Regions from separate parts of the Stenotrophomonas sp. SBJS02 genome, predicted to be linked through region 1. Evidence: riboswitches for the same ligand, from Rfam matches in the RefSeq annotation. Region 1 holds a riboswitch; the other holds the start of a gene.
The links. A riboswitch is a leader RNA that binds a small molecule or an ion and turns the genes downstream of it on or off. The one in region 1 is predicted to bind thiamine pyrophosphate.
Positions count from the first base shown of each region.

Region 1 (10,817 bases):
AGTACGACGAGAAGCGCGGCCTGGACTTCAACGGCTACTCCACCGAAGTGGGCGTGCGCACCGCGTTCAACCCATACGTGGAAGGCTACGTGATGGCCGGCTACGAAGATTTCAGCAAGAAGCACGGTTACAACCCGGACGGCGAGTTCTACGGCCGTGTCGGCGCCACCGCCAAGTTCAACCAGAACTGGGGCCTGAGCGGCGAAGTGAAGCTGGCCAAGGCCGGCGACCGCGAGTGGTTCGTGGGTCCGCGCTTCACCTGGTAACAAACGCCTGTCGTTAGTGCGTGTTGTGCTGGCGTGTGACTCTCTCTCTCTCCCACACGCCAACCGAAGCCCGGCCTCGCGCCGGGCTTCACTTTTATGGGCCCTGTGGCGCCACAATGCGGCATGGGCGACCCTTCCTCCCTCGCAGGTACTGGCACGGCCTACCAGGAGCATCTGGCGCCTGCGCCGCTGCGCGGCCACTTTGGCCAGCTTTGGCAGAGCCAGCTTCCTGCCGATGCCGATGGGCACATCACCGTATTGCCCGATGGCTGCGTGGATATCCTCTGGCGCGACGGTGCGTTGTTCGTGGTCGGCCCGGACCGCGTGGCCGCGCACCCGGCGCTGGCACCCGGTGCACAGGTGCTCGGCGCACGCTTCCGTCCCGGCCAGGCATTGGCCGCGCTGGGCCTGCCCTTGGCCGGGATCATCGGCCAGGCCGTGCCACTGGCCGATCTGAAGGGCACGTGGGCGAAGAAGGCTGCGGCCTCCATCGGCGACACCGCGCCTGCACTGCGCCTGCAGCGGATGGCGCACTGCCTGCAGCAGCATATGGGTGCGTCCGCGCTGGATACTTCGGCGCAGCGTGCACATGTCCTGTTCCGGGCGCTCGCCGCGGGTGACGCCACGCTGGATACGCTGGCGGCGCACTTGAGCCTGAGCCCGCGCAGCCTGCGACGTTTCAGCCAGTTGCAGTTCGGCTACGGCGCCAAGACGCTGGAGCGGATCCTGCGCCTGCAACGCTTCCTGCGCCACAGCCGTGCGCTGCCGCAGCACTCGCTGGCGATGCTGGCCGCAGAGGCCGGCTATGCCGACCAGGCCCATCTCAGCCGCGAGGCGCGCGAGCTTGCCAGCATGACCGCACGCGAACTGCGCCTCGAATGGGGCCAATGATGGCCGTTTCGTTCAAGACCGCGATGCCGCGCTGATTGAAGCTGGGCTCCCACCCAGGAGCCACGCCATGAGCCATGCCGCTACTCACGATGCCGAACGCCGCATCGACAACATCGAATTCAACGTCGCCGACATTGCCCGCAGCAAACGCTTCTACGGCGAGGTGTTCGGCTGGCATTTCACCGACTACGGCGCGGCCTACACCGAGTTCGACGACGGCCGTCTGAAAGGTGGCTTCGTGGCCGACGCGCCGGTGCGTGCCCACGGGGGGCCGCTGGTGATCCTCTACTGCGCGGACCTGGCCGATGCACAGCAGCGTGTAATCGCTGCCGGTGGCGAAGTCGTACAGGCGGTGTTCGCGTTCCCCGGTGGCCGCCGCTTCCACTTCCGTGATCTGGACGGCTACGAACTGGCGGTCTGGAGTGATGCGACCTGAACCTGCTGATACCCGCCGCGGAGCATGCATACTGGGCCGAGCCAGGCAGAGTCCAGCGCATGCTGATCCCCATTTCCGCGTATGTGCAGCAGGCCGACGGCAATACCGTGCAGGTGGTGGTGCTGGACGCAGACGCGCGTGCGGCGTTGCAGGCACTCGGCATGGCGGGGCAGGCGGCGACATTGTGCGCCGAAGTGGGCGACGACATCGGCAAAGCCCGCTTGTTCGCTGCCCTGCGTGACCGGGGCGTAGCGTTCTTGGCCGGTCGCGAATGGAGCCCGGCCGAGGTGTTTGCCTGGCTTCGCGACCGCGGTCTGCTCGAAGGTCCGTATCTGCGCATCGCCTGGACCGACCCACAGCAGTACGTTGTCTGCATCGACCCGTGATGCGTCCAGGCTGATACGGCCCTAGCGGACCGGCTTGCGATACGCCTCCGACAGCGTGGCCTTGTACTGCGCCAGCGGTTGCAGCCCCATGACCTGGCGCCGTGCGTCCAGTCCGTCCATGTCTTCGGTGGGCCGCAGCTCCATCGTGCCGTCGCCGGCGGTGGTGAACTGGCTGCCGTAACGCTGCGGCTTGCCCTGCGCGAGCAGTACGCGATCGGTCAGCAACGCCAGATCGGGAAGATCGGCCTCGCCGGCCTTCGCCGCATGTTCGATCATCGGCAGTACCTGTGCCTGGAACGCGGGATCGTGATCGGCGTGCTGGACGATCAGCCAGGCCGCCTTGGCCCCGTCATGGCCGACCCGCGAATAGGTCGGCCAGCCCTTGTCGGCAATCATGGTCTTCAACCAATCGGCATTGGCCTGGGCCACCGGTGCTACGCCCTTGAACGCATTGCCACCCCCCGCGTCGATGGCCACATGCTGGGCGGCCTGGTCACGTGCGGCGCGCTCCAGCAGCTCTTTGCGCAACGGCGCGTCCAGCTGCGCGAGGCGTTGCTGCTCGGCGGCTTCCACGCGCCGCTGCATGTCCGGCCACGCCTGATCGGCGCGCAGGGCGTTCAGGCCCGGTCGATCCTTGTGCAGCAGATCATCGAATGACAGGCGCCCGCGGGGCAGCAGTTGGTTCACGTAGTCCATTGCCTGGCTGCGGTCGCCGGCAGCGGCCGTGCATTCCACCAGCAGCAGCTCGCCGCCGTCGGGGAAGCGGCCACCACGCTGCAACAGCTCGCCGAGCAGTCGCGCGCATCCGCTGAAGTCATCGGCGCCGTAGCGATCGAGGGCGGCGAAGAAGGGATCCTCGGCAGCGGCGTGCGCGTCAAGCGGTGTGCCCAGCGCCAGAGCGAGGGCCACGGTTGTGGCGGATGCGCGCAGCCACTGCATCGATGTATGGGACATCAGCGTCTTCCTCCGTGAAGTGCAGGGATGGCCACGTCCTGCCGGCCTCATGGCGCAGGCTAGCAGTGTCATGGTGCTGTCTCAAACGCACGCGGTATCCGCCGCAACCTGAGAACCGCTCCGTCGCCGATCAGGAGCTTCGGCTATGATCGCCCGCACATCGCCACGCGCGATGCGCCCGCCTCAAGCCAGCAGGAACCGCCGTGAACTCCCAGCCCGCACCGATCACCGCTCTCAATCACACGCTCGACAACGAGCCGCAGCAGATCACCGCGCCACTGACCCATTCGGCGGCGTTCCTGGTGTTGAAGGTGAAGGACGACGAGGCGTCGATCGCGAAGGCACGCGAGGTCCTGGCCAGCACCGATGACCTGATCAAGAACACCGCCATCCGCGAGATCGAGCGCACCTTCACCTGCAACGTGGCCATTGGCTACCGCGTGTGGCAGCCGCTGGTGGGCACCACGCCGCCGCGTGAGCTGCAACCGTTCCGCGAGATCAAGGGCGCGACCCACACCGCCGTGTCCACGCCCGGCGACCTGCTGTATCACATCCGCGCACGCACCATGGATCTGATCGTGGCATTCGAGCGCAACCTGCTGATGGCCTTCGGCGATGCGGTGGAGACGGTCGATGACGTGGCCGGCTTCCGCTATTTCGATGGCCGCGACCTGCTCGATTTCGTCGATGGCACCGCCAACCCGGAAGGGCTGTCGCTGCCGGAAGCCACCATCGTGGGTGAGGAAGACCCGGAGCATGCCGGCGGCAGCTACGTGGTGGTGCAGAAGTACCTGCACAATCTTGATGCCTGGCGCGCACAGAAGACCGAGGCGCAGGAAGCGATCATCGGCCGCACCAAGCACGACAACATCGAGCTGGATGATGCGCCGGCCGATGCGCAGAAGTCGCACAAGACGCTGTGCACCATCGAGGATGCTGACGGCGAGCACGAGATCCTGCGCGACAACATGCCGTTCGCCAACCCGGGTCGCGGCGAGTACGGCACCTACTTCATCGGCTACACGCGCCGCCTGTGGGTGATCGAGAAGATGCTCGAGCGCATGTTCATCGGCAATCCCGCGCCACTGCACGACCGCATCCTTGATTTCTCCACCGCCACCACCGGCGTGACCTTTTTCGCGCCCTCGCGCAAGGTGCTGGCCGATCTGGGCGATTGATCGCGCCTCTCGTTCTTGCGCATGCTACTGGCCGCTCTGTTCCAGTAGATCCACGCCATGCGTGGATGGCGCACACGTTGCCCGTAGTAGCCACGCATGGCGTGGCTCTACTGTGCCGCCATCTGCCTGTCATCTACCGCGCCGACCATCTGCCGTTGGATGCGAGTGCAGGAGGCGGGCGATGGCCATGACCGGAAACAGGAGCGGCGCACGCCGCGGGTGGAAGCGGCTGGCCGCGTTGTTCGGTGCGCTGGCACTGGGGAGCGCTGCGGTGTCCGCGCAGGAAGCCCCTGCGCACTGGATGGCCTACGCCGCCGCCGTGGGGGGGCAGCTGCAGCAGCGCCTGCAGCAGGAGCAGGACCCGCAGGCGCAGCGCGTGCTGGAATGGCTGCAGGCACATCCGGACGCACCGACGCCGCTATCGGTGAGCGTGTGGATCGCGGCGGATGGCCGCATCTCGAAGCTGGAATTCGACAGCCTGGGTGATGCCCAGGTCGACGCCGACCTGCGCGCGACGCTGCAGGCCGCGCCGTTGCAGGCGGCCCCACCGGCCGACATGCGCCAGCCGCTGCGGCTGGGTCTGGCCCTGACCCCGTAGATCCACGCCATGCGTGGATGGCGCGCCGATTGCCCCTAACAGCCCCGCATGGCGTGGCTCTACCGGGTTGCCACCTGCGGTTCACGCGCGGCGGCGCTCCATGCGCGCAGGCCGAATACGGCCAGGCCGAGGAAGAACACGTACAGCGCGGCGGTCACGTGCAGCGACTTGAACAGGTACGCACCCACATAGACCACGTCCACCGCGATCCACACCCACCAGCAGGCCACGTGGCGGCGCGCCTGCCACCACTGGCCGACCAGGCTCAGCGCGGTCAGCATCGCGTCCAGCCAGGGCAGTGCGGCATCAGTGAAGGTGTGCATGGCCGCACCCAGCGCCACGCCACCGCACAGGCCGATGGCCAGGTCGCGCAGCAGCTTGCCGCGCGCCAGCGGCACGATGCGGATGCTGCCTTCATCGGCGGCGTGCTGCCGCCAGTTGAGCCAGCCATAGACCAGGAAGCCGCCGAAGGCGACCTGCAGCAGGGTGTCCGAGTACAGCTTGGCCTCGGCGAACACCAGACCGTACAGCGTCACCGACAGCAGGCCCACCGGCCACGCTGCCAGCCGGCGCCGGGCCATCAGCCAGACGCCGAGGATGCTGCTCAGCGCGGCGGTCCACTCCAGCATCACGCCGCTCACAGCGCGAACGTCACCGACAGGCGGGCCTGTCGCGGTGCACCGGGGAACAGGTAGTAGTCACCACCGCTGCTGCCGGTATCGCGCCAGTAGAAGCGGTTGAACACGTTGTCCACCGACAGGTTCCAGGTCACTGCGCGCTCATGCAGGCGATGCTGGAAACGCAGGCCGGCATCGAACACCGAGTAGTCCGGTGCGCGCACCCCACCGTCGGCGCGGGCGACATTGGCACCGGCATAGCGCCAGCCACCGGTCACATCCAGGCCCTGCACGAACGGCAGCGCATAGGCCAGGTGCACGCTGGCGCGCACCTTCGGCACGTTCACCAGCTGATGGCCTTCATAGGCCGGCGTGCCGGTGTCGCGCGCGCGCGCCTGCAGCACGCTGGCGCTGGCCACGATCTGCAGCGCATCGGTCAGCTGGCCGTTGGCGGTCAGCTCCAGGCCGGTGTGGGTCTGCGTGCCTTCTTCGATGAAGGTGTAGCCGACGTCGCTGTTGTCCGGCTTGGCGTACTGGTACGGCTGCGAAATGCGGAACACCGCCGCGCCCAGCGTCAGCGCCTCGACCGGCACGTACTTCACGCCCACTTCCAGCTGCCGCGACTGCACCGACGGCAGGAAGGTGTCGGCGTTGCTGGTCCAGAACGGCGCTTCCTGGCCCAGCGAAATGCCGCGCACGTAGCTGGCATAGGCATTGAGCTGGTCGGTGGCCTTCCACACCACCGCAGTCTGCGGCAGGAAGCGAGAAAGGCGGCTGTGCCGCTGCGGGGTGCCACGCTTGTCGTAGGCGCGCTCGTCCAGGCGCACGAAGCGGCCACCCGCCAGCCACTGCCAGTCATCGCCGAAGCTCATCCGGTCCAGCGCGAAGAACGCGGTCTGGCCGCTGTCCAGGCGACGTGCGGACGGGCCCGGCATCTTCGGCGACGGCGCGAACACCGGCACCGGTGCGTCGTGGATGTTGGTGGTGCCAACGTACTCGTTGACGCTCGGGCGCCTGTCCACGGTGCGGCGGAAGTAGTCGGCGCCGAGGGTCAGCTCATGGCCGACGCTGCCGGTCTCGAAGCGGCCACGCAGTTCGGCACGGGCCTGCTGGTTGCGGCGGGTATCGTCCGGGCTGCGGTAGTCGTAGACGTCGTAGTCGCCGTTGGGCGCGAAGTAGTTGCCCGGCACGCTGCCATCGGCGCACTGCACGGCGTAGTAGCAGCCGTAGGCGAAGGCGACGTTGTCATCGATCACCGAGCGGCTGTGGCCGACCGAGACGCGCGACTGCCAGGTCTCGTTGAAGTCGTAGGTGTGCAGGGCGGTGATGTTGGTGCTGGCGATATCCACCGGCCGCTGCCACGGCTGGTAGCCGAGCAGGTGCTCGCGGTCGACGCCGCGCGGCAGGTCGCGTGCGCCCAGCAGCTGGTAACCGGACACCGAACGCTGCGAGCTGGTCTGGTAGTTGGCGTCCACCTCCAGCTTGCCGCGCTCGCCGATCAGCCAGTCGGCGGCCAGCGAATAGAAATTGCGGCGGCCATCGGCGTGCTCGACATAGGAATTGCTGGAATCCCATGCGGCATTCAGGCGCAGGCCGAAGCGCGGGGTGATCCAGTGGCCGACATCGACAGCGACGTAGCGCGAGCCTTCCGAGTCGGTACCGAGCGTGGCGGTGCGCATTTCGGCCGGGCGCTTGCCGATGTAGTTGATGATGCCGCCGGGTGCCATCACGCCTGCGGCCAGGCCGGCTTCACCCTTGAGGATCTCAACCGACTGCACGTTCTCCAGCGCCAGGCGCTGTTCGCCGGCGATGGACAGGCCGTTGAAGCGATAGCCGGTGGCGGCGTCAAGGGCGAAGCCACGGATGGCGATGTTCTGGTAGTAACCCACCGGTGCATACGCATCACCCAGCGAGGCATCGTTGCTGGCCAGCTCGGACAATGAACGCACCTGACGACGGTCGAGGTAATCGCGCTCGAGCACGTTCACCGAGGCCGGCGTGTCCTTCCAGCTGCCGCCACCGAAGGCGTTTACGCGCGAGGTATCGGCCTTCGGTTTGCCGGCCTGCACGCGCACCGCCGCCAGCTCGGTGGGCGAGCGCTCGGCGCCGGTGGCAGCCACATCAGGGGACGCCTCGGCCTCGCGGGCATGCAGCGGCAGCGCGGCGCAGAGGGCGAGGAAGAGCAGGGTGGGGCGCAGGCAGCGGTTCATTCGGTTCGTCTTCGGACAACAAGGGAGACGAAGCGACGGCGCGCAGGTGCACCGGCCCATGACGGGGGTGTGGCTGCGGCTCAAAGCTCCCTACGCCGGTGCAAACCGGATCAGGTTCCAAGGGACTCTCTCAGCCTGGCAGATCCAGGCACCCCCGCTTCAGGTGACCATTTCACTACAAATGGTACGGATTTGCGAGTCGGTGCCCTTCAGGCTGCCGCGTGCAGCGCCTGCAGCAGTGCCTGCCCCGGCGCGCTGTGGAACCATGCCGGATGCCCCAGCATGAAGGGCTGCCAGGCCACATCCGCGTTCGCGGTCGAACCATGATGCCTTCGAAGTACTCCACTTCGGACAGTGCGAAGTCGAAATGGACCATCGGCAGCAGGTCGGCCAGCAGGTGCACGCGTGCCGCCGACAACGGCAGCGCCTGGCGATAGCCGTCGAGCAACGCCAGCGCGATATCGATGCGCACCGCCTGCATGCCGCGCTCCAGTTCCAGCCACGCCACCGCATTGCGCTCGATCGCGGTGGCGAGGTCGAACAGTGCGCTGGTGGGCGAGGCCAGGCCGAAATCCAGCACGGTACCGACCTGCCCATCGCGCCACAGCAGGTTGGAAACGTGCCAGTCGTTGTGCGCCCACAGCCGTGGCTCGTCGCGCAGGCGCTGGGCCAGGCCGGCATGCCATGGCAGCACGTCACGCTGCAGCTGCACTTCCCACGGAATGCGCGCCAGATAGCGGGCCAGCCCGGGGCGCTCATGCAGCCCTGCCTTGATGGCCGCGATCGGATCGTCGGCGCGGATCAGATCGTCGCGCGCGACCAGCACATGGGTGCTGCGCTGGGGCGCGTGATAGCTGGCCGAGGCAAGGTGCAGCTGTGCGAGTGCGCGCCCGGCTTCGCGGGCCTGCGCAACATCGGTCAGCAGCGACCACGACACCGCGTCGCGGTACAGGTCGTCGCCCACGCCGACATCGTGCAGTTCAAACGTCCATTCGCCGTGTTCGACCGCGGTGTGGCCATCAACCGCCGGCAGCACCTGCACCACCGGCGCGCCGGCGGCGGCGAGATGGGCGATGAAGCGGTGTTCTTCTTCCAGGCAGGCCGCGCTGCGCACGCTGTGGTGGTGGCGCTTGATGAACACCGCACCGTCCACGCCGTCGACGATGGCGGCGGCCGACAGCGGCCGTGGGCTGTGCCAGCGCGGTTGGCTGTGCCCGCCCAGCTGCGGGTAACGCGTACTCAGCCACGCGATGTCCGCCGCGCTGATCGGTGGCCAGTCGGCAGGGACCTCGTCGTTGTTGAGGCCCTGCACGCGATGGGAGGAAGACGTCATGCCGCAGCCCCGGTGGGGAAAGTCACATCCAAGGCTGCGCATTCAACGCCATGCACGCGGCCAACGCAAACGGGCGGGTCATCGACCCGCCCGTCCGTGCATCGGCATGGAGGATGCCGTCCTGCTTACCAGCCGCGATGGCGACCGCGGTCGTGGTAGTAGCGGTTGTCGTAGTAACGCTCGCGCTGCCAGCGGCGGTCGTCGCCACGGTCGTAGTAGCCGCTGCGGTAATAGCCACGATCGTACCGGCGGTCGTAACGGTCGTTGTAGTAGCGGTTGTCGTAATAGCGACGGTCGCGACGATCGGAGGTGGTCAGGTTGCCGATCGCACCGCCGGCCACGGCACCGCCGACAGTGGCGGCGGGATCACCGTTGGAGAGCAGGTTGCCGGCCACGCCACCGACCACGGCGCCGACCAGGGTGCGCTTGTCCTTCCTCGACATCGCGCTGGCATCGCTGACCACGGCCACACCGGCCACCAGAGCCAGAGCCATCGCCAGACCACGGAAGCTGAGTGCGGAAGTACTGAGCATGTTCGTTCTCCTGTGAGGTGCATGCCACGCTGGGCAGGGAGGGCGCGGGGCGCCCCGGCTGCCGTGGTGTCCACGCTGGCGTTCCAACATTGCCGGAACATTGCCTGGTCCACCGTGCGGCTTGCGCATTCATCTAGCGGCAGGCGGCATGAAGCAAGGCTGAAAGCGGCCCCGGCCGCTCAGCTGGCAGAAAGGGAAAAGGCCACGCCGGCGTGGCCCTCCCTTCTCTGCCAAGGCGCTGCGGGCTTAGACGCCCATCGCCTTCTGTGCCTGCCGGGCCTGCTCCTGCTGGGCGTCCTGCTGCGGGTGCAGCACGTTCGGCGCACCCTGCACCGCGCCGCTGCTGAGCGCCAGGCTCTGTTCGCTGGCCGCCCGCGTCTCCACCGCGACGCGGCTGGCCGCCGGGTCACCGATCGTGCCCTGCACGGCGAACAGACGCTCGCCGTTCGGGCTGGGAACCACCGAGTCGATACGCTGCAGGCCGGCAGCATGCGCCTCCTTGGTCAGGGCTGCGGCGGCGCTTTCCAGCGCGTGGCGATCCTTGAAGGTGCCTGCCGGCATCAGCTCCAGACCCTTGCTGGCCTGGATGAACAACGGATTGCGTGGGTGCCGTTCGTCGTTGAGCAACGGCCGTTCGCGTGCGTCCTTGATCGCTTCCAGGGTCTTCGCCCCGACAATGCCGTCGGCCACCAGGCCGTTGTCCTTCTGCAGCTGGCGCACCGCCGCGTCGGTGTTGCGGCCGAAGCGGCCATCCTCGACCAGCGGCTTGCCGTCGGCACCGACGTAGCCGAGGTGGCCCAGCTGCTCCTGCACCTTGCGCACGCCTTCGCTGTGCGCACCCTGCTTGTACAGTTCGGCGTGCGGGGTGGCAGCGGCCTTGTGCTCGGCCGCTGGCTTGCCCTGGGTCTGCTCGTGCGACTGGGTGCGGTTTTCCAGCAGGTCGCGCGCCTTGGACAGCGGATCGGAGGCGTACAGCTTCCAGTTCGGGTGGTCCTTCACCTGCTTGAGGTAGTCCTCCACCGGCATGGTGTGCACGCCCTTGCTGCCGGTGGACTGGCTGATCAGCAGTTTGTCGGTGTTGGGGTCGCGCACCACCATCACGATGTGGTCGATGCCGTTCCAGTGCTCGTGGCGGGTCCTGGCCGTATCCAGGCCGATGATCATGCCTTCCTTCAGCGCATCGGGCTTCAGGACCGCGTCGCGGTCCAGCAGCACGCCGGACTGGTCGAACGCCTTGCGCACTATGCCGCCGGAACCCAGGTTGCCCAGGTCGATGCGGTCGGCCTTGCTGAACACCGCGTGCCCGGCCTTCTGGTTGATCTCGTCCATGGTCCGGTTCTGCAGCGTGCCGACCCAGCCGGAACAGTCGATGTAACCCTGCTCCACGTTCTTGCCGGTCTTGCCCGGTACGTATA
Region 1 covers NZ_CP109812.1:189,603-200,419, forward strand. Annotated here, with positions in the region: gene FQS62_RS00860 (OmpO family porin) at 1-266, shown strand, start outside; gene FQS62_RS00865 (helix-turn-helix transcriptional regulator) at 390-1,157, shown strand; gene FQS62_RS00870 (VOC family protein) at 1,225-1,593, shown strand; gene FQS62_RS00875 (hypothetical protein) at 1,653-1,979, shown strand; gene FQS62_RS00880 (DUF6624 domain-containing protein) at 2,001-2,933, opposite strand; gene FQS62_RS00885 (Dyp-type peroxidase) at 3,137-4,111, shown strand; gene FQS62_RS00890 (hypothetical protein) at 4,293-4,709, shown strand; gene pnuC (nicotinamide riboside transporter PnuC) at 4,769-5,338, opposite strand; gene FQS62_RS00900 (TonB-dependent receptor) at 5,347-7,536, opposite strand; TPP riboswitch at 7,607-7,702, opposite strand; partial or broken gene FQS62_RS00905 (phosphotransferase) at 7,746-8,869, opposite strand; gene FQS62_RS00910 (glycine zipper 2TM domain-containing protein) at 8,995-9,402, opposite strand; gene FQS62_RS00915 (peptidoglycan-binding protein) at 9,649-10,817, opposite strand, start outside.

Region 2 (10,817 bases), 1.1 Mb from region 1:
GCACTTGCGGCGGCCGGCAACGCGGCGGCCTGCCGCCAGCGCCAACGCACCGGCGCCCTCGGCGATGATGTGTTCTTCCAGTGCCAGCCGCACCAGGGTTTCGCGCAGCTCGGCTTCGCGCACGATCACCACGTCGTCCAGCAGCGAGGTGCACAGGCGGCGGGTCAGGAAGCCGGGAATCTTCACCCGCACGCCGTCGGCCAGCGAGGCAACGGGAGCGATCTCGCGTACGTCACCGCGGATCGCTCGTGCCATCGAATCAACGCCTTCCACCTGCGCGCCGACCACGCGCACGCCCTGTGATTTCAGTGCCAGTGCAACGCCGGAGGCCAGGCCACCGCCACCGATCGGCACGATCACCACGTCCGGCGCGTGCGCGGCCAGCTCGATGCCGACCGTGCCCTGGCCGGCAATCACATCGGCATCGTCGAACGCGGACAGGAAACGGTAGCCGTGGCGCTGCGCCAGTTCGACCGCGAACGCGTAGGCCTCATCGTAACTGTTGCCATGCTGGCGCACGGTGGCGCCCCAGTGAGCGACGCCGGCGATCTTGGTGGCCGGTGCGCCGTGCGGCATCACGGTGATGGCCGGCACATCCAGGCGATAGGCCGCCCACGCAACGCCCTGCGCATGGTTGCCGGCCGAGGCGCAGATCACCGGCCGGGTGTCACCGCGCTCGCGACCGGCCAGCAGCGCATTCAATGCGCCGCGTACCTTGTAGGAACCGGTGCGCTGCAGGTTTTCCAGCTTCAGCCAGGTACCGAAGCGTTCGGCATGGTGCAGTGGGGTGGGCGGCAGGAAGCGGCGCAGGCGGGCCTGCGCCGCCAGAACGTCGGCGACGCTTACGTCGCCGACATCGCTTTCCTGGCTGGCATCAGCGGCCGGCATGGGCCACCAGCGCGGTGCGGAAGACCGCCGCATGCGGGCACGGGCGACGAAGAAGACGCCTCCGTACCGGCACCGTGGTCGCTACGGTACGGGTGTTCATGGGGCTACTCCTTCCACGGCGGTGACCTGCACGGACACGCAGTCGTAGATCTTCTCGATCTGCCGGCACAGCGTTTCCGCTGGGCGCTGGCCGTCCACCACCAGCTGCAGGTGCCAGCGGCCATCGTCGGCGGCCACCGGTGCGCCGCTGATCGCACGCGGCGCAAAGCCACGGCGTTCGGCCATGCCGATCACGCGCAGCAGCGCGCCTTCGGCCGGGTGCAGCACCAGGTCAAGCCGGTATTGCATTGGGGGTCTCCTGGCGGGCATGGGCGGGGTTGCTTTCCAGCATCGTGCTGTTGGCGGTGTTCGGCGGCACCAGCGGCCACACGTTGGCGCGTGCATCGATGGCCACGTGCAGCAGTGCCGGGCCCGGTTCGGCCAGCAGCGCGGCCAGGCCGCCTTCCACGTCGTCGCGGTTGTCGATGCGGGTGGCGGCGATGCCGAACACCTGCGCCAGTGCCACGAAGTCCGGGTTGTCGGACAGGTCGATCTCGCTGTAACGCTCGGCGAAGAACAGTTCCTGCCACTGCCGCACCATGCCCAGCGAACTGTTGTCCAGCAGCACGATCTTCACCGGCAGGCGGCAGCGGGCGATGGTCGCCAGCTCCTGCACGTTCATCATGAAGCTGCCGTCGCCGGACACCAGCACCACGGTGCGATCGGGGCAGGCAAACTGTGCACCCATCGCGGCGGGCAGACCGAAGCCCATGGTGCCCAGCGCGCCACTGGTCAGGTGGTTGCGGGGGTGGTTGAAGCGGCAGTGCTGGGCCACCCACATCTGGTGCTGGCCGACATCGCAGGCGATCACCGCATCGGCCGGGGCCAGCTCGCTCAGTCGCTTCAGCAGCGCCGGGGCGTAGATGTGCTGGCCCGGTGCGTCGTAGCGGGCGGCGAAGCGATCGCGGTGCTGCGCACAGCGTTTGCGCCATGCATCCTGGTGGGCCTTGGGGGAGGGGAAGGCCGCACGCAGGGCGCGGATGGCGTGACCGACATTACCAGGCACGGCGACGTCGGCACTGCGCAGCTTGGAGATCTCGTAGGCGTCCGCATCGATGTGGACGACGCGGGCGAATGGCGCGAACTCGGCCAGCTTGCCGGTGGCGCGGTCATCGAAACGCGCACCCAGCACCAGCAGCAGGTCGCTTTCCTGCACCGCCATGTTGGCTGCGCGGGTGCCGTGCATGCCCAGCATGCCCAGCGACTGCGGATGACTGGCCGGCAGTGCACCCAGCCCGCGCAGTGTCATCACCGTGGGGATGGCGCTGGCCTCGACGAAGTCGCGCAGGTCCTGCACGGCATCACCCAGCGCGATGCCACCACCGGCGTAGACCACCGGCTTCTCGGCCGCCGCCAGTGCGGCGATGGCCTCGGCGATGGTGGCCTCGGCCGGCGCCGGCGGCGGTTCGACACTGCTGGGCACATGCACCGGCAGATGGCTGGCATCGGCCAGCTGCACGTCCTTGGGCAGGTCGATCAGCACCGGGCCGGGACGGCCCTCGCGGGCGATGCGGAACGCATCGGCCACCACGCGCGGCAGGTCATCGACGCTGCGCACCAGCCAGCTGTGCTTCACGATCGGCATCGTCAGGCCGAATACATCCAGCTCCTGGAAGGCGTCGGTGCCCAGCAGCGGCGTGCCGACCTGGCCGGTGATGCAGACCATCGGTACCGAATCCAGCATCGCATCGGCAATGCCGGTGACCAGGTTCGAGGCGCCCGGGCCGGACGTGGCCACGCAGACGCCCACCTGGTTGCTGGCGCGGGCGAAACCATTGGCGGCCAGCGCCGCGCCCTGCTCATGGCGTACCAGGATGTGCTTCAGCGACGAATCCACCAGCGCGTCGTAGAACGGCATGATGGTGCCACCGGGATAGCCGAACAGCGTACGGACGCCTTCGGCTTCCAGCGCCTGGGTCAGCCAGCGCGCGCCGTTGGGCGGCGCGCTGCGATGTGTCGAAGAGTTCATGGGGGAACCTTGCAAAGCGGGTGGGGGAGGCCGCGTGGTTACGCGGCCTGTCCTTGCAACCAGACCATCTTGGCGCGCAGCTCCTTGCCCACCTTTTCGATCGGGTGCTCCAGGTCGGCCTGCTTGAACCTGTTGTAGTTCGGCAGGCCCGCTTCGTACTCGGCCACCCAGTTCTTGGTGAAGGTGCCGTCCTGGATGTCCTTCAGCACCTCCTTCATGCGTTCCTTGGTGCCGGCGTCGATCACGCGCGGGCCGCTGACGTAGTCGCCGTACTGCGCGGTCTCGGAGATGAACTCCAACATGCGCGAGATACCGCCTTCATAGAACAGGTCCACGATCAGCTTCAGTTCGTGCAGTACTTCGTAATAGGCGATCTCCGGCTGGTAGCCGGCTTCGACCAGGGTCTCGAATCCGGCCTGCACCAGCGCCGAGGCACCGCCGCACAGCACCGCCTGCTCGCCGAACAGATCGGTCTCGGTCTCTTCCTTGAAGGTGGTCTGGATCAGGTTGGCGCGGGCGCCGCCGAGGCCGGCCGCATAGGCCAGGGCGTACTCGGCCGCCTTGCCGCTCTTGTCCTGGTAGACCGCCCAGATGCACGGCACGCCACGGCCGATTTCATACTCGCGACGCACCAGCGCGCCCGGGCCCTTGGGCGCGACCAGCACGACATCGAGGTCCTCGCGCGGCTTGATCATGTCGAAGTGCACGTTCAGGCCGTGCGCGAACAACAGCACCGCACCCTGTTTCATGTTCGCAGCCAGCACGTCGTCGTAGAGCTTCTTCTGCACCATGTCCGGCGTCAGCACGGCAACCAGGTCCGCATCCTTCACCGCATCGGCCGGTGCTTTCACGGTGAAGCCATCGGCCTGTGCCTTGACTTCGGTCGGGCCACCCGGACGCAGGCCTACCACCACGTCGAAGCCGGATTCGCGCAGGTTCAGTGCGTGGGCGCGGCCCTGGCTGCCGTAGCCGATGACGGCGATCTTGGTCTGGGGCAGGTCGTTGGTGCTCATGGGGGAGGTTCCTTGCGGTGGGAAGAAAAAAGAACGGCCGGTCGTCGAGGTGACGTGCCGGCCGGTCAGGGGAAAGCGGTGGGGGAGGCGCCATGCGTCGCACAGGCACAGCCACTACGAGGTGTCGTGGTGGTGCTGGTCCAGGTTTTGAAGTTGGCGGTGTTCATGGTGGTTGCGTCTGAAACCAGGTCCTGAAATGAAAAAACCCGCACCTGGGCGGGTGCGGGTTTTGATGAGTTCCGGTGTGTTTGTTGCTTACACGCTGGCTCGTCCCGCACTTGTTGGTTGGGTAATAAGTACGAGCACAAGAATCGAACGCAGCGAGGCGGCGCCGGTGTCGGCGGCTTCGATGTGGGTTCGCGGTGGCGTGTTGTAATGCAACATGTGATCGAGAGAAACATAGCCGTTTCGGCGATGTCAACCCTCGCGACGGATTTTTTATCGGTTTCCAGTGCATCCAGCGCAATCGCTTGCGGCACAAGGATGGTTGCCTCTGAAAGTGTTTCAGTGAACCCGAATTCACTCCTTTCAGAGCCGTTTTTGCGCGGAATCCGGCGGATTTTCGCCCCCAAGATCGACGTCCATGACCTCTGCCCGATGCCGCGTGAAGGCCGTAGCGGCGAAGATCGGGGAACCACCCTTCCATCGGAACCCGACCGTGTCCCGACGCCTTGCCCGTTCCCTGCTCGCCGCCGCCGTGCTGGCTGCAGTGCCCGCGCTGTCCTTTGCCGCCGACCGCATTACCGGCCACACCTTCGCCACCCGTTCGGAGGTGATCGCCCCCCATGCGATGGCCGCCACCTCGCAGCCGCTGGCCACCCAGATCGCGCTGGACGTGATGAAGGGCGGTGGCTCGGCGGTGGATGCCGCCATCGCGGCCAACGCAGCGCTGGGCCTGATGGAGCCCACCGGCAACGGCATCGGCGGCGACCTGTTCGCCATCGTCTGGGACCCGAAGACGCAGAAGCTCTATGGCTACAACGGCTCGGGGCGCTCGCCGAAGTCGCTCACCCTGGCCGAGTTCCAGCGCCGTGGCCTGAAGGACATCCCGGCCACCGGCCCGCTGCCGGTGTCGGTACCTGGCGCGGTCGACGGCTGGTTCGCACTGCACGACCGCTTCGGTCGCAAGCCGATGGCCGACAACCTGGCGCCGGCCATCCGCTACGCCCGCGAGGGCCACCCGGTGGCTGAAGTGATCGCCTACTACTGGGACCGCTCGGTACCCAAGCTGTCGCAGTACCCGGGCTTCAAGGAGCAGTTCACGATCAACGGCCACGCCCCGCGCAAGGGCGAGATGTGGAAGAACCCGAATCTGGCCAGCACGCTGCAGAAGATCGCCGATGGCGGACGCGACGCCTTCTACAAGGGTGACATCGCCCGCACCATCGGCGACTACTTCAAGGCCAACGGTGGCTACCTGAGCTATCAGGACATGGCCGATCACCATGGCGAATGGGTCGAACCGGTCAGCAGCAACTACCGTGGCTACGACGTGTGGGAACTGCCGCCGAACAGCCAGGGCATTGCCGCGCTGCAGATCCTCAACGTGCTGGAAGGCTACGACTTCTCGAAGATCCCGTTTGGTTCACCGGAGCATGTGCACCTGTTCGTTGAAGCGAAGAAGCTGGCCTTCGCCGACCGTGCACGCTTCTACGCCGACATGGCGTTCCAGCCGGCACCGGTGCAGAAGCTGATCTCCAAGGAATACGCCGCGCAGCGCCGCGCGCTGATCTCGATGGAAAAGGCGTTGAAGGAAGTGCAGCCGGGCACGCCGAAGCAGCTGGAGGAGGGCGACACGATCTACATGACCGTGGCCGACGCCGACGGCATGATGGTCTCGCTGATCCAGTCCAACTACCGTGGCATGGGCAGCGGCATGGCACCGCCCGGTCTGGGTTTCATCCTGCAGGACCGCGGCGAGATGTTCGTGCTGCAGAAGAACCATCCCAACGGCTACGCGCCGGGCAAGCGCCCCTTCCAGACCATCATTCCGGCCTTCATCACCAAGGGCGGCAAGCCGTATGCCAGCTTCGGCGTGATGGGCGGCGCGATGCAGCCGCAGGGCCACGCGCAGATCGTGATGAACCTGGTGGACTTCGGCATGAACCTGCAGGAAGCCGGTGATGCACCGCGCATCCAGCACGAAGGCTCGACTGAACCGACGGGTCAGGCCACGGCGATGACCGATGGTGGTGAAGTGAATCTGGAAACCGGCTTCCCGTACGAGACGGTGCGTGCGCTGATGCGCAAGGGGCATCGCATCGTGTTCGCCGACGGTCCGTATGGTGGGTACCAGGCGATCATGCGCGATCCCGAGACCGGGGTTTACTACGGCGCTTCGGAGAGCCGCAAGGACGGGCAGGCGGCGGGGTACTGAGGTTTCCCGGCCACCGGGCTGAGCCCCCTCTGCGGTGATGGTTCAGCGATGCTTGGCTTGGCCGGGCGGGTGGATTGTCTGGGGGGCGCCGTGAATACGTCCCTGTAGGCTCGGTCGCCGCTTGCTCGTGTGCGCTGTCCTGCGCACACGGCAAGACCGGGGTTGGGCGTCCTGCCCAACCCGCCCGAGGCATGCCTCGGGCCCATGCGGCTCACGCCCCCAGCCAACCCATCCGCCCGGCCACGGACAGTTTTCGTGTCCGTCACCGCAGGAAAAGAAAAAAGAAGAGCAAGAGCAAGAGCAAAGGCAACAGCCGCGTGCTGTGGGTTGGGGTCGGATCCGTTTTCCGCAGGAAAACGGATCCGACCCCTTCTTGTTTTCCGATACACCTCATCCACGCATAGCGTGGAAAACCCACCGTCACACGGAAACTGTCGGGGGTGGGGCGGCGTGTCCTGCCAGCCCACACCGCCCCGCCAAACCAGCAGCAACCCAGAGCTGCTTTTGAGGTTGCTGTTGTCGTTGCTTGAGAAAAGCGGTGCAGCCGCAGGCTGCAAAACCCCCCTCAATCCTGATCGTGCGCGCGTGCGGCCTCCGCCTGGGTCTCCTCCTGCGCGGCCATCTCGCGTGCGATCCACGCATCGATCATATGCCGCTGGCGCTGCGCCTGCCGCCGCTCCCGCGTGTACTCCTGGTCCAGCACCCGGTACAGCGACACCATCACCAGCACCATCAGCAGCGCAAACGGCAACGCCGCAATGGTGATCATGCCCTGCAGCGCATCCAGGCCGCCGGCCAGCAGCAGTGCGCCGGCAATCAGCGCCACGCCCACGCCCCAGGCCAGCTTGCGCTTGGGTGGCGGATCGCCGGCTTCATCGGTGGACATGCTGGCCAGCACCAGCACCGCCGAGTCGGCCGAGGTCACGAAGAAGATCATCAGCAGCACCAGCGCGATGCACGACAGCAGCAACGGCAGCGGCATGCTGTCGAACATCGTGAACAGCACCGTCTCATAGCCATTGCCCAGTGCCTGCATCAGATCGGCCTGGCCGAAGATCTGCATCCAGATCGCGGTACCGCCAAACACCGAGAACCAGAAGAAGCCCAGCAGCGTCGGTGCCAGCACCACGCCGATCACGAACTCGCGCACGCTGCGCCCGCGCGAGATGCGCGCGATGAATGAACCCACGAAGGCGCCCAGGAAATCCACCAGGCCCAGTAGAAGATCGTCCAGTCGGCCACCCAGGTGCTGGATGAGAACGGCGACATGCGCAGGCTCATCGTCACCAGTTGGTTGAGGTAGGAGCCCAGCGTGGTGGTGAACGTGTTGAAGATCGCACCGGTCGGGCCGAGCACGAGCACCAGCAGCAACAGCACGGCGGCCAACGCCAGATTGAAATTGGACAGCCATTTGACGCCGCGGTCGACGCCGCTGAGCGTGGAAGCCATGTAGAGCACGAACGCCACCGCAATGATCACCAGCTGCAGCGGGGGCCCTGCGTGCAGGCCGAACACGCGCTCCATGCCGGCGGCGATCTGGATGGTGCCGAAGCCCAGCGTGGTAGCGACACCAATCGCAGTGGCGACGACGGCAGCGATGTTGACCACGCGGCCGATCCAGCCGCGGTGGTGGCGGCCGATGATCGGCTGCAGCATGTCACTGACCAACCCACGGCCGTTGCGGTTGAACTGGAACCAGGCCATTGCCAGGCCGATCAGCGCATAGATGGCCCAGGGGTGCAGGCCCCAATGGAAGAACACGTAGCGCATGGCAGCACGCGCAGCGTCCATGCTTTCAGGTGCCAGCCCTTCCGGTGGCTTGCTGAAGTGCGAAATGGGCTCGGCGGCGCCCCAGAACACCAGACCGATGCCCATGCCAGCGGCGAACAGCATCGACATCCAGCTGGCCCGCGAGAACTCCGGTTCGGCGTCTTCGCCACCGATGCGCAGGTTGCCGAAGCGGCCAAAGGCCAGATACATCAGGAACACAAGCGCCAGGAACACGACCAGCAGGTACAGCCAGCCGATGCCGCGGATGAGTTCGCCGAGGATGCTCTGCACCACGGTATTGAAGGGGCCGGGTGCAACACCGGCGAGCAGCACCAGCAGCAGAACCAGTGCGATGGAAACGCGAAACACCATGAAGGGGCTTCTCCGATCAAGGGATTGAGGGGAGCGAGCAGCGCTTGCTGCGAGGGGCCGGCGACATGCAGCACAGACCGGGCAGGGGCCGCGAAGGCGGCGAGGAAACACCGGCCGCAGCGGCACGATGCGCGTGCACGTTACTGAATGCGATGTCACGGTTCTGTTAATACAGAAACAGCGGATCCACGTCGTGCGTGGCTGGAACAGCCAGGAGCTGCAGTGCGTTCTATGCTCTAATGCACACCAAGAAGCGGGGGTACCGCGGCCATGTGGCCACGGTTGAGACAGTCCCTTGGAACCTGATCCGGCTCATACCGGCGTAGGGAAGCTTTGCAGTGCAGCCGTGCCCGGACTCCGCCCAAGGACCGTTCGTGCGCGGGCGCAGTGCGCCGCCGCTTCGTCCCTGACCTTCCTGGACGATGCCCGATGAACGCACAGCTCTCCGCCCTGCAGCAACAGGCCCAGCAACTCTCCGAATCCGTGACCCGGCCCATTCCCGGCTCGCGCAAGATCCACGTGCCCGGGTCACGCCCGGATCTGCAGGTGCCGATGCGCGAGATCGCGCTGACCCGCACGCCGACCTTGTTCGGTGGTGAAGAGAATGCACCGGTGACCGTTTACGACACGTCGGGCCCGTACACCGATCCCGAGGTGCGCATCGATCTGTCCGCCGGTTTGCCGGAACTGCGTCGCGGCTGGGTGGAAGAGCGCGGTGATACCGAGCAGCTCGAAGGACTGAGTTCATCGTTCGGCCGCGATCGCGAGCATGACCCGAAGCTTGATGCGGTACGCTTCCCCGCGCGCAGCCTGCCACGCCGTGCGCGTGCAGGCGCCAACGTCACCCAGATGCACTACGCGCGCCGCGGCATCGTCACGCCGGAAATGGAATTCGTCGCCATCCGCGAAAACCAGCGGCTGGACGCGATCCGCGATGCCGGCCTGCTGCAGCAGCACCCGGGCGAGGCGTTCGGCGCGTCGATCCAGAAGATCATCACCCCGGAATTCGTGCGCGACGAAATCGCCCGTGGCCGTGCGGTGCTGCCCAACAACATCAACCACCCGGAAAGCGAGCCGATGATCATCGGCCGCAATTTCCTGACCAAGATCAACGCCAACATCGGCAACAGCGCCGTCTCTTCGGGCATTGCCGAGGAAGTGGAGAAGCTGGTGTGGGCGATCCGCTGGGGCGGTGACACGGTGATGGACCTGTCCACCGGCAAGCACATCCACGAAACCCGCGAGTGGATCATCCGCAACTCGCCGGTGGCGATCGGTACCGTGCCGATCTACCAGGCGCTGGAAAAGGTCGATGGCCGTGCCGAGGCACTTACCTGGGAGATCTTCCGCGACACGCTGATCGAGCAGGCCGAGCAGGGCGTGGACTACTTCACCATCCATGCCGGCGTGCTGCTGCGCTATGTGCCGCTCACTGCCAAGCGCGTGACCGGCATCGTCAGCCGCGGTGGCTCGATCATGGCCAAGTGGTGCCTGGCGCACCACAAGGAGAACTTCCTCTACACGCATTTCGAAGACATCTGCGAGATCATGAAGGCCTACGACGTAACCTTCTCGCTGGGAGACGGCCTGCGCCCGGGCTGCATCGCCGATGCCAACGACGCCGCGCAGTTCGGTGAGCTGGAAACGTTGGGTGAGCTGACGAAGATTGCCTGGAAGCACGATGTGCAGACTATGATCGAAGGCCCCGGCCACGTGCCGATGCAGCTGATCAAGGAGAACATGGACAAGCAGCTGCGTGAGTGTGGCGAGGCGCCGTTCTACACGCTGGGGCCGCTGACCACCGATATCGCGCCCGGCTACGACCACATCACCAGCGCGATCGGCGCGGCGATGATCGGCTGGTTCGGTACGGCCATGCTCTGCTACGTGACGCCGAAGGAGCATCTCGGCCTGCCCAACCGCCAGGATGTGCGCGACGGCATCATGGCCTACCGCATCGCCGCGCATGCGGCTGATCTGGCCAAGGGCCATCCGGGTGCGCAGGTGCGCGACAACGCATTGAGCAAGGCGCGCTTCGAGTTCCGCTGGGAAGACCAGTTCCACCTTGGCCTGGATCCGGAGAAGGCCAAGGAGTTCCACGACGAGACCCTCCCGAAGGATGCGCACAAGCTGGCGCACTTCTGCTCGATGTGCGGTCCGCACTTCTGTTCGATGAAAATCACCCAGGACGTACGCGACTACGCCGAGGCCGGCATGAAGGAGAAGTCGGAGGAGTTCCGCGCGGCCGGTGCCGAGGTCTACCACCAGGGGTGATGCGTAACGGGTAGTGCCGGCCAATGGCCGGCACTACCGTTCATCACGCCGCGCC
Region 2 covers NZ_CP109812.1:3,974,016-3,984,832, reverse strand. Annotated here, with positions in the region: gene FQS62_RS18415 (threonine dehydratase) at 1-888, opposite strand, end outside; gene FQS62_RS18410 (ACT domain-containing protein) at 985-1,236, opposite strand; gene ilvG (acetolactate synthase 2 catalytic subunit) at 1,220-2,956, opposite strand; gene ilvC (ketol-acid reductoisomerase) at 2,995-3,969, opposite strand; gene FQS62_RS18395 (hypothetical protein) at 4,035-4,541, opposite strand; gene ggt (gamma-glutamyltransferase) at 4,628-6,346, shown strand; partial or broken gene FQS62_RS18385 (BCCT family transporter) at 6,912-8,488, opposite strand; TPP riboswitch at 8,734-8,835, shown strand; gene thiC (phosphomethylpyrimidine synthase ThiC) at 8,918-10,762, shown strand.
Region 2: another riboswitch for thiamine pyrophosphate. It lies ahead of thiC (phosphomethylpyrimidine synthase ThiC); the one in region 1 lies ahead of FQS62_RS00900 (TonB-dependent receptor).